2 linked regions of the Panacibacter microcysteis genome follow. Each later gene encodes a partner of the first gene's protein in a complex. Links are inferred from orthologs where the notes say so. Each region holds a gene or a part of one and is shown on either strand. Other genes may lie near its edges.

What was found. Proteins that work in one complex are often made in the same cells at the same time.
Region 2: the proteins of I5907_RS07025 (region 1) and I5907_RS16675 are in contact, whole or in part, in a solved structure (PDB 8RP0), measured with the Escherichia coli proteins. The link is inferred for Panacibacter microcysteis from one-to-one orthologs.

The regions. Positions count from the first base shown.
Region 1 is NZ_JADWYR010000001.1:1,723,433-1,727,970, forward strand. What follows is about bases 5-2,843. They hold I5907_RS07025 (anthranilate synthase component I family protein), read left to right. Parts: upstream 5-701; coding sequence 702-1,985; downstream 1,986-2,843. Other genes in these bases: I5907_RS07020 (hypothetical protein), read left to right, coding at 255-692; I5907_RS07030 (hypothetical protein), read right to left, coding at 2,108-2,843. In the rest of the region: more of I5907_RS07030, read right to left, coding at 2,844-3,547; I5907_RS07035 (hypothetical protein), read left to right, coding at 3,644-4,538. UniProt on the Escherichia coli protein: Part of a heterodimeric complex that catalyzes the two-step biosynthesis of 4-amino-4-deoxychorismate (ADC), a precursor of p-aminobenzoate (PABA) and tetrahydrofolate.
Region 2 is NZ_JADWYR010000002.1:1,156,399-1,160,837, forward strand. Bases 684-3,423 are described here. They hold I5907_RS16675 (anthranilate synthase component II), read left to right. Parts: upstream 684-1,626; coding sequence 1,627-2,220; downstream 2,221-3,423. Other genes in these bases: I5907_RS16670 (anthranilate synthase component I family protein), read left to right, coding at 684-1,556; trpD (anthranilate phosphoribosyltransferase), read left to right, coding at 2,267-3,259; trpC (indole-3-glycerol phosphate synthase TrpC), read left to right, coding at 3,259-3,423. Also shown: more of I5907_RS16670, read left to right, coding at 144-683; more of trpC, read left to right, coding at 3,424-4,056; I5907_RS16690 (phosphoribosylanthranilate isomerase), read left to right, coding at 4,067-4,439. UniProt on the Escherichia coli protein: Part of a heterodimeric complex that catalyzes the two-step biosynthesis of 4-amino-4-deoxychorismate (ADC), a precursor of p-aminobenzoate (PABA) and tetrahydrofolate.

The sequences.
Region 1 (4,538 bases):
TCTTTTCAGCTTTTCTTGCGTCGCACTCTTGTACTGTATAGCGCTGTGCATCAGCAATACTGCATATGCACCGTTGTTAGAAGTTACAGGCAATGTTGCAGGCCTGTAATAACGGGCAATACATAGTGAACGTTTGAAAAGGCACAACATTTTTTTAAAGAATTATGTGTAAAGTCTTTGTATTTCGGGTATAAAAATTTTTTTTTGTTGAATCAAAAACTCGTTGAAATTTTACGACATAATCTTTAAAGGATATGGCAAAATCTGCAAAAGACAATAAGAAGCCTGGTGGAAAACCGGAAGCACCCAAAAAAAGTGAAAAACCGTCTTCAAAACCAAAAAAGCAAATGGAAGAAGATGATGATGATTTAGATGAAGATGATGAAGATATGGATGTGAAATCATCAGCAAAATCTACCAAGGGCGCAGCAAAGAAAAAAGGCGGAGAAGATGACGATGAAGATGAAGACCTGCCAGAAGAAGTAGATGATTGGGAGAAACCGGAAGAAGATGATAACTGGGATCCGGATTTTGAAGAGTTCGATATTCCAAAATCAAAAGGCAAGAAAAGCACCGGTGGTGGCAGCAGCAAAAAAAGCAGCGGTGATGATGATCTTGGGCTTGATGAGGATTTTAAAGAATTCGACATGTTCAACGACTCAGGCTTCGATGAAGAAGATGACGACTTTTAATTGGAACAAATGATGGTGCAAAGGATCTCCGCATCTTTTCCCGTACACGATAAAACAGTTTTTAAACAACAGATGTTGCATTGGGCAAACCAGTTCAACATCTGTTGCTTTTTAGACAATAACCAATATACCGGCAACCACCATACACATGAATGGCTGCTGGCCGCTGGTGCCGTATCGCAATGCATGCCATATGCAGGTAAGCTGGCACAATTCAAAACGTTTACTGCCCAAACCCACGACTGGCTGTTTGGCCATTTTGCTTACGATCTGAAAAACGAGATTGAAAGCCTGTCGTCTTCCCACACAGATTATATTGGTTTTCCGGACCTTTTTTTCTTTCAGCCGCAAATTGTTATTCAGGGCTGTAATGAGAGTGTTACTATTCACTGCCTGGATGTTGCACCGGAAACAGTTTTCATGCAGATACAACAAACAATAGTAAAGGCACCGGTTTTTATGGCCAAACCAAATGTGCAGTTACGTACAGCACGTTGGCAGTACATTGATACGATTGAAAAACTGCAACAACATATTGTACGCGGCGACTGTTACGAGATCAATTACTGCATAGAATTTTTTGCAGAAGATGCCATAATTAACCCGCTGCTGGTGTATGAGCAATTGATTAAGGTCTCGCCCAACCCTTTTGCAGCATTTTACAAACTGCATGATAAATACCTGCTGTGTGCAAGCCCAGAGCGATATTTAAAGAAGACAGGAGCTGCCATTATTTCTCAGCCCATAAAAGGAACAATTAAAAGAAATACAACCGACCCGCAGGATGAAGAAAGTAAACAGCAACTGTATAACAGCAGCAAAGACCGCAGCGAAAACGTAATGGTGGTTGACCTTGTAAGAAACGACCTCAGCAGGGTTTGTAAAGAAGGTTCGGTAGAAGTGGAAGAGCTGTTTGGCATCTATACATTTCCGCAATTGCACCAGATGATCTCTACTGTTAAAGGAGTATTGAAAGATGATGCGGATGTGGCGGATGTTATTGCTGCAACTTTTCCAATGGGATCGATGACCGGCGCGCCAAAACTAAGTGTAATGAAACTGATTGAACAGTATGAACATACAAAGCGTGGTATTTATTCAGGCGCTGTTGGTTATATAACACCCACAAAAGATTTTGATTTTAACGTGGTAATAAGGAGCATTATGTACAATGATTCAACGGAATACCTTAGTTACCAGGTTGGTGGTGGCATTACCTTTTACAGCAATGCAGCAGATGAATTTGATGAATGCCTGCTCAAAGCAAAAGCCATAGAAAAAGTGTTGGCTTAGACATCAATAAAAAAGCAGGCAGACCGTCATTGCAACGCCTGGCTCAGTAATATTCTACAGTACAAGTGAGTGACACAACAGGCGCCTGGTTAAGTACTGCAGCTTGTGCCAAACTATTCCCTTCAATATCTCAACAAAGCCGGGATGTTGAGGTTGTAAATAAATATCAAACACCACCCGGCCACTGCCAGTATTTCGATTGACCTGCTAAATATTGTGTAAACCTTTACCGTTTGTGTTTGATACCTGTTGGCAAAATATTTTTTGAACATGGCCAGTTGAAAAGTAAGCGCTTCCTGCGCTGTAGCTGTAAACACATGCAAAACGGCTGCGGTGAACACTGCAAAGGTTGCAGTAGCTGTAAATATTTTGGCCAGATTGAACAACCCGTTGAGGTTACAAACTATTGATGCTATATGTAACAAAGCCGACGTACAAATGATGAATGCTGTTGTACGGGTATGGAAAATCTGTCTTTTTTTGTTAACGCGTAAAATGAGTATATCGAGTGTAATGCAAACAGCATTTAGTAAGATGAGCAACCATCTTTCTTCGTACGTGGCATACAGGAACAGGTTGACAAATGCCACTATACGAAATGCGATAAAGAATGCGGCCCATAAAATTCTTACAGTAAGCGGTATATTTTTATCCTTAAAAAATAATACGGTTAGAATCAAGCCCAGTATGGTCCATACAAGCTCTATAAAAATAACGGGTGGGTTAGGAAAGAAGAATGGCGCAAAGGAAAATGCAAGCAGCAGGCTTCCAAAAAGCGGGTTGGCAGATAAATATTTCAATTTTATTTTATTGGTTCGAACGTATGTGACGATGTGTTTACTGTATTCTTTGCGGATAAAAATGAGCCATGTTGTAAAGAGTAAGCATAGCAGCACCGTAACAGATACTGCATACAAGTGCGCCGACAGGTAGTACAGCATTATTTTACTACCGGTATCTGCTGAATCTTTTATAACATCTATAAAGTTTTTCGAATAGCCGGCGTGTGATTCTTTAAGCAGTGGTACATCGGTGGCGCGTAAAACCGATGCATTGAAGTTTTTTATTTTCTGCAGTAGGTTTTTTCTGAGTGTTGCGAGTACAACCATATTGCTGTCTAATGTGTGTTGTAAACCCGAGAGCTGCAAAGCCTTGCCTGTGTATAGGTTTTCCGCATTGTTATAGAGTGCAAGAACTGAGGGGGCAGCATCTGCCGGTTTGAATTTTTCTATATTCTTATGGATGACGTGAAGACTTTTATTTTTTGACAGCAATAATGTGTTGTTTTGGTCCAGTTTGGTTTTTACCTGTTCAAGAAATATGGCATGAACATTTAGCAGCCTGTAACTTAAGTGCCGGTCTGTGGTGTTGATGTACGCATCAGCAAACCTGAGCTTGCCTGCAATGTTTTGCAGATCCTGTTGTACAGGTGTAAGGTCGAAACCTGTTTCAAGTGTATGTATGTTTTTTTGGATTGAATTGTTGGCGCTATGTAACCGATCCTGTGCATTTGCATGTAAGGCGATTACGATAATAAGCAGAAGGGGAATGATGCGCTTCATGGTAGTTTTGATACTTTAAATTTAAATGTTTTAAGAAAAACTTATAATGGTTATATTTAATACCATCTTTTGATATGTAGCGTCAAAACTGTTAACATGAGAACACTTCTTCCCCTTTTATGCCTGTTCGCTTTTTTCTATGCCGGTGCACAGGACGGTAATTACTGGCATTCGCCATATGGTACAGGCGGTTTTTTTCTGCCCGGTTCTGTCATTGCTTACAATGGTGACAGTGGCGTATATTTTACCAACCCCGCACTACTGGCTAATTCACCCAAAACAACCATTTCTGTTACTGCGGTTCTTTACCAAATGCAAACAATCAGTATGGCTGATGGAGCCGGAACAGGCAGGAAGCTGATATCAAAAAACATGTCGTCTGTACCACAGATGGTGGCCGGTAAAATTGCGCTGGGAAAAAATAAATTTCCACTGGCTTATGCCATCATTCATAACCCGCTGATAAACTTTGCTGCCAACCAGCGCAGGGATGAGCAGTTGCCTGTATTGAACGATGCTTACAGCCCCGGAGCCGAATATTTTCTTGGGCAGTATGTGGAACAGAACCGCGCTTCTGAGACACAATTGCAAATAAGTACGGGCAAAAAATTAGCACCTCATTTTACGGCAGGTCTTACCCTTGAGGCCAACCTGTACAGCAGGTATTTCTCTTCTGATTTCTCTGCAACAGCTATTGTTAACCCGGGTATTGCAGATTTTAATATTACGAGTAACAGGGAATCGTATATAGCCAATTATAAGAATTATGGTGCAAGGGCAAAAGTGGGTATTGGTTACGATAACGGTAACCATCACCTGGGACTAACGATAACAACGCCGGTATTGCATCTAAAAGGAGATGGCAATATAACCAGCGATATAACACTTGTTAACGCTAAACTAGATCCTGATTTAAGTCCGTTAAGCCTGTTTGCCAACGCACGCCAGGTAGAGCTTAAAGCAAAATGGAAAATGCCGTTGAGTATTGCCC
Region 2 (4,439 bases), on another replicon or contig:
GGTTACTAAATACCATGCATTATTTAAACAGGCAGGCATAGGCAGTATCGTTGCTGCCAACAGTTATACAGTACAAGAGTGCGACGCAAGTAAAGCTTAACAGATAACCAACAGCCGGGTACATAAATTTTACAACAGGCATTATGAAAAAAATTCAGCTTAACACAACGTATAAAAAGATGCTGGCAGACGTATACACACCTGTTGGTATTTATTTACGTCTGAGAGATCGTTTCAGGGATACCGTGCTGCTCGAAAGCACAGACAACAGGGCATCTGACAATAGTTTTTCTTTTATTGGCATCAATGCCATTGGTGGTATCGAAATTTCAGGCTTCGATTCTGTTGAGTATAAAATTCCGGGACAGAAACCCGAACGCGAAGCCATTAAACATATACAGGATATACCTGCCACGATCTGGAACTTTATGAACCGCTTTGAAGTTGTAAAACCTGATGAAAAAGTAGTACAACTGGCACAGGGTGTTTACGGTTATTCAACTTATGATGCCGTACAATTTTTTGAAACGGTAAAGCTAAAGAGTTACAACACATTGCCGGAAATTCCGCTAATGCGCTACAGGCTTTACCAGTATGTTATCATCATCAATCATTTTAAAGATGAAATGTACCTCTGCGAAAACCGCGTAAACAATATTGAAAGCGATGTTGCCGCAGTGGAATCGCTTATCAAAAGCAAAGACGTACCAGCTTACCCTTTTAAAATACAGGAAGACGAGGTAAGCAACATCAGTGACCAGGGATATATTGACATGGTAAAAAAAGGTATTGCAAGCTGTCTGCGGGGAGATGTTTTTCAAATTGTGCTCAGCAGGCGTTTTCAACAAAAGTTTATAGGAGACGAATTCAATGTATACCGTGCGCTGCGAAGTGTAAACCCCTCTCCTTACCTGTTTTACTTTGATTATGGCGATTATAAATTAATGGGCAGCAGCCCCGAAAGCCAGCTCATTATCAAAAACGGTAAAGCCATCGTTCATCCTATTGCCGGTACATTTAAACGAACCGGTAATGATGAAAAAGATGAGCAGCTTGCAGAAGCTTTACTCAATGACGCCAAAGAAAATGCGGAGCATACTATGCTGGTAGACCTGGCACGCAATGATCTAAGCCGTTGTTGCGATAACGTGGTGGTTAACCATTACAGGCAGGTACATTATTATTCGCACGTTATACATCTTGTAAGCGAAGTTTGCGGCACGGTAAGGCCAAATGCCAACCCATTTGAATTGCTTGCGCTTACTTTTCCGCAGGGCACATTGAGTGGTGCACCCAAATTCAAGGCCATGCAACTGATCGATGAATACGAGCCCACCGTTCGCGGTTACTACGCCGGCTGTATTGGCTTTATGGGTTTTGACGGTACGTGCAACCAGGCAATTATGATACGCACTTTCCTCAGTAAACAAAACACATTAAACTACCAGGCAGGTGCAGGTATTGTAGCCAAATCGGTACCCGAAAGCGAGTTGAAGGAAGTAAACAACAAACTTGGCGCACTAAAAAAAGCGGTGGAACTGGCAGAAACAATTTAATTTTTATGAACCCGGCAGTTGTGCATGCATCAGCATCGTTGCGTCGCACTCTTGTACTGATTATTATATTATGAGCAATAACCTGAAAATATTAGTCTTCGACAATTACGACTCTTTTACATATAACCTGGTTCATCTTGTTGAAAAAATATTGCATTATAAGGTAGCTGTGTACCGCAACGACAAGATTAAGCTGGAGGATGTAAAAGCGTATGATAAGATCATCTTATCACCCGGGCCCGGCATTCCGGAAGAAGCAGGTTTATTGCTACCGCTTATAAAAGCATATGCAGGCAGCAAATCGATACTGGGCGTATGCCTCGGGCACCAGGCCATTGGGCAGGCATTTGGCGGCACGTTGTCAAACCTCACGAGTGTTTATCATGGTGTGGCTACGCCGATAACTCTTAACCGGGAAAATGCAGCAGCAGAAAGCCCGCTGTTCAAAGGCTTGCCGCACACGTTCGAAGTGGGCCGTTATCATTCATGGGTGGTAGACCGTAATAACTTTCCTGCAGACCTCGCTGTAACAGCAGAAGATGAGCAGGGGTTTATCATGGCGTTGCAACATAAACAATACGACATACAAGGTGTGCAGTTTCACCCGGAGAGCGTATTGACGCCTGACGGCGAAAAAATTATGCGCAACTGGCTGGCTATGTAAGTGATGATTTTGATGGTTACATTGTAAAGCATACTAAGAAGAAAACATGAAAAAGATTCTGCAATATTTATTTGAACATAAAACGCTTGGCCGCGAGCAGGCAAAAGAAATATTGACCAATATTTCGAAAGGCATGTACAACGATCATGAAGTTACCGCCTTCATTACGGTATTTCTCATGCGCAGCATTACCATTGAAGAACTGCAGGGCTTCCGCGATGCACTGCTGGAATTATGCGTAAAAGTTGACCTGGGTGAACATAAGACCATTGATATCGTTGGTACCGGCGGCGATGGCAAGAACACCTTCAATATTTCCACACTATCCTGCTTTATTGTAGCCGGTACGGGGCAAAAAGTTGCAAAACATGGTAACTACGGTGCATCTTCTGTAAGCGGCGCCAGCAATGTGATGGAACTGCTTGGCTATAAATTCAAACACGATAATGGCCAGTTAAAAAAAGAAGTTGAAACTGCCAATATATGTTTTTTGCATGCACCTGTTTTTCACCCGGCATTAAAGACTGTTGGGCCAATTCGAAAAAACCTGGGCCTGCGTACATTTTTTAACATGCTGGGCCCAATGGTTAACCCGGCTTCGCCGGCTTACCAGTTAGTAGGTGTGTACAACCTGGAAATGGCAAGAATTTATAACTACCTTCTACAACAAACCGGTAAAGCGTTTACAATTATTCATGGTCTGGATGGCTATGATGAGATATCTCTCACAAACGATACCAAGGTCATTACCAGTAAGGGTGAAAGCATTATGACACCGCTTCAGCTTGGCAAACGTATTGTATCTGCAGAAGATATTTATGGCGGCAACAGTACAGAAGAGGCAGCAAGAATCTTTGTAAAGATCATTAAAGGTGAAGGCTCATGGGCACAAAATGCGGTGGTATTGGCCAATGCTGCTATGGCGCTGGAATGTACCGGGGCGTATACTACTTATAACGATGCGTACAATGCAGCCGTAAACAGCCTGGAAAGTGGCAAAGCTTACCAATCATTACAAACATTAATCAGCCTGCAATAATGAACATCCTCGACCAGATCGTAGCACATAAAAAACAGGAAGTAGCAAGCCGCAAGTCATTAGTCACTATTGCGGAGCTCGAAGCATACCCGGCATTTTCCCGCAAAACCATATCACTACACCAGTCTTTACTGGACGAATCAAAAACGGGCATCATTGCGGAATTCAAGCGAAAATCGCCTTCCAAAGGCATCATCAACAGCCAGGCTGATGTAACGAAAGTTACGGGTGCATACGCATTATACGGCGCGTCAGGCTTATCTGTGCTTACAGATGCAACATTCTTTGGCGGTAATGATACAGACCTGGAAGCCGCAAGGCGTAACAATACCCCCATACTGCGTAAAGATTTCATGATTGATGAATACCAGTTCTATGAAGCCAGGGCCATCGGGGCAGATGTAATTTTACTGATTGCTGCCTGTCTTACACCCGCACAGGTAAAAGCTTTTGCACAACTGTCAAAATCGCTGCAACTCGAAGTCTTGCTGGAAATACACAACGAAGAAGAACTTGGTCACATTTGTGCAGAAGTAGATTTTGTAGGTGTAAACAACAGGAACCTCAAAACGTTTACAGTAGATATCAATACATCACTACAGCTTTTTCCGCATATACCTGCAGATAAACCTGCCATCGCAGAAAGCGGCATCAGTAATGTAGATACAATTGTAACTTTGAAACAGGCTGGCTTTAAAGGTTTCCTCATTGGTGAAAACTTTATGAAACAACCAGACCCCACGATTGCTTTTGCTGATTTTGTAACAGAGCTTAAAGCAAAACAAAATGCGCATTAAAGTATGCGGAATGACGAAACCGGAACAGGTAATGCAACTGGATGAACTGGGTGTTGAATTTGCAGGCTTTATTTTTTATCCGAAGTCGCCACGGTACGTCTTTAAAACCATGCCGGCAACAGAAATAAAAAAGATACGCGGCAGCATCAATAAAGTGGGCGTGTTTGTAAATGCAGACCCCGACGAGATTTTGAAAACGGTTGATGCGTGCGGCCTTTATCTTGTGCAATTACATGGAGACGAAAATCCGCGTACATGCGAACGCATTTCAAACTACGTCTCTGTAATCAAAGCTTTCCGCATCAGTGAAGATGACAACATTGCATGGAAGATCCGTGAATATTACGATCCGGTTGACATGTATATGTTCGATACCGAAGGCG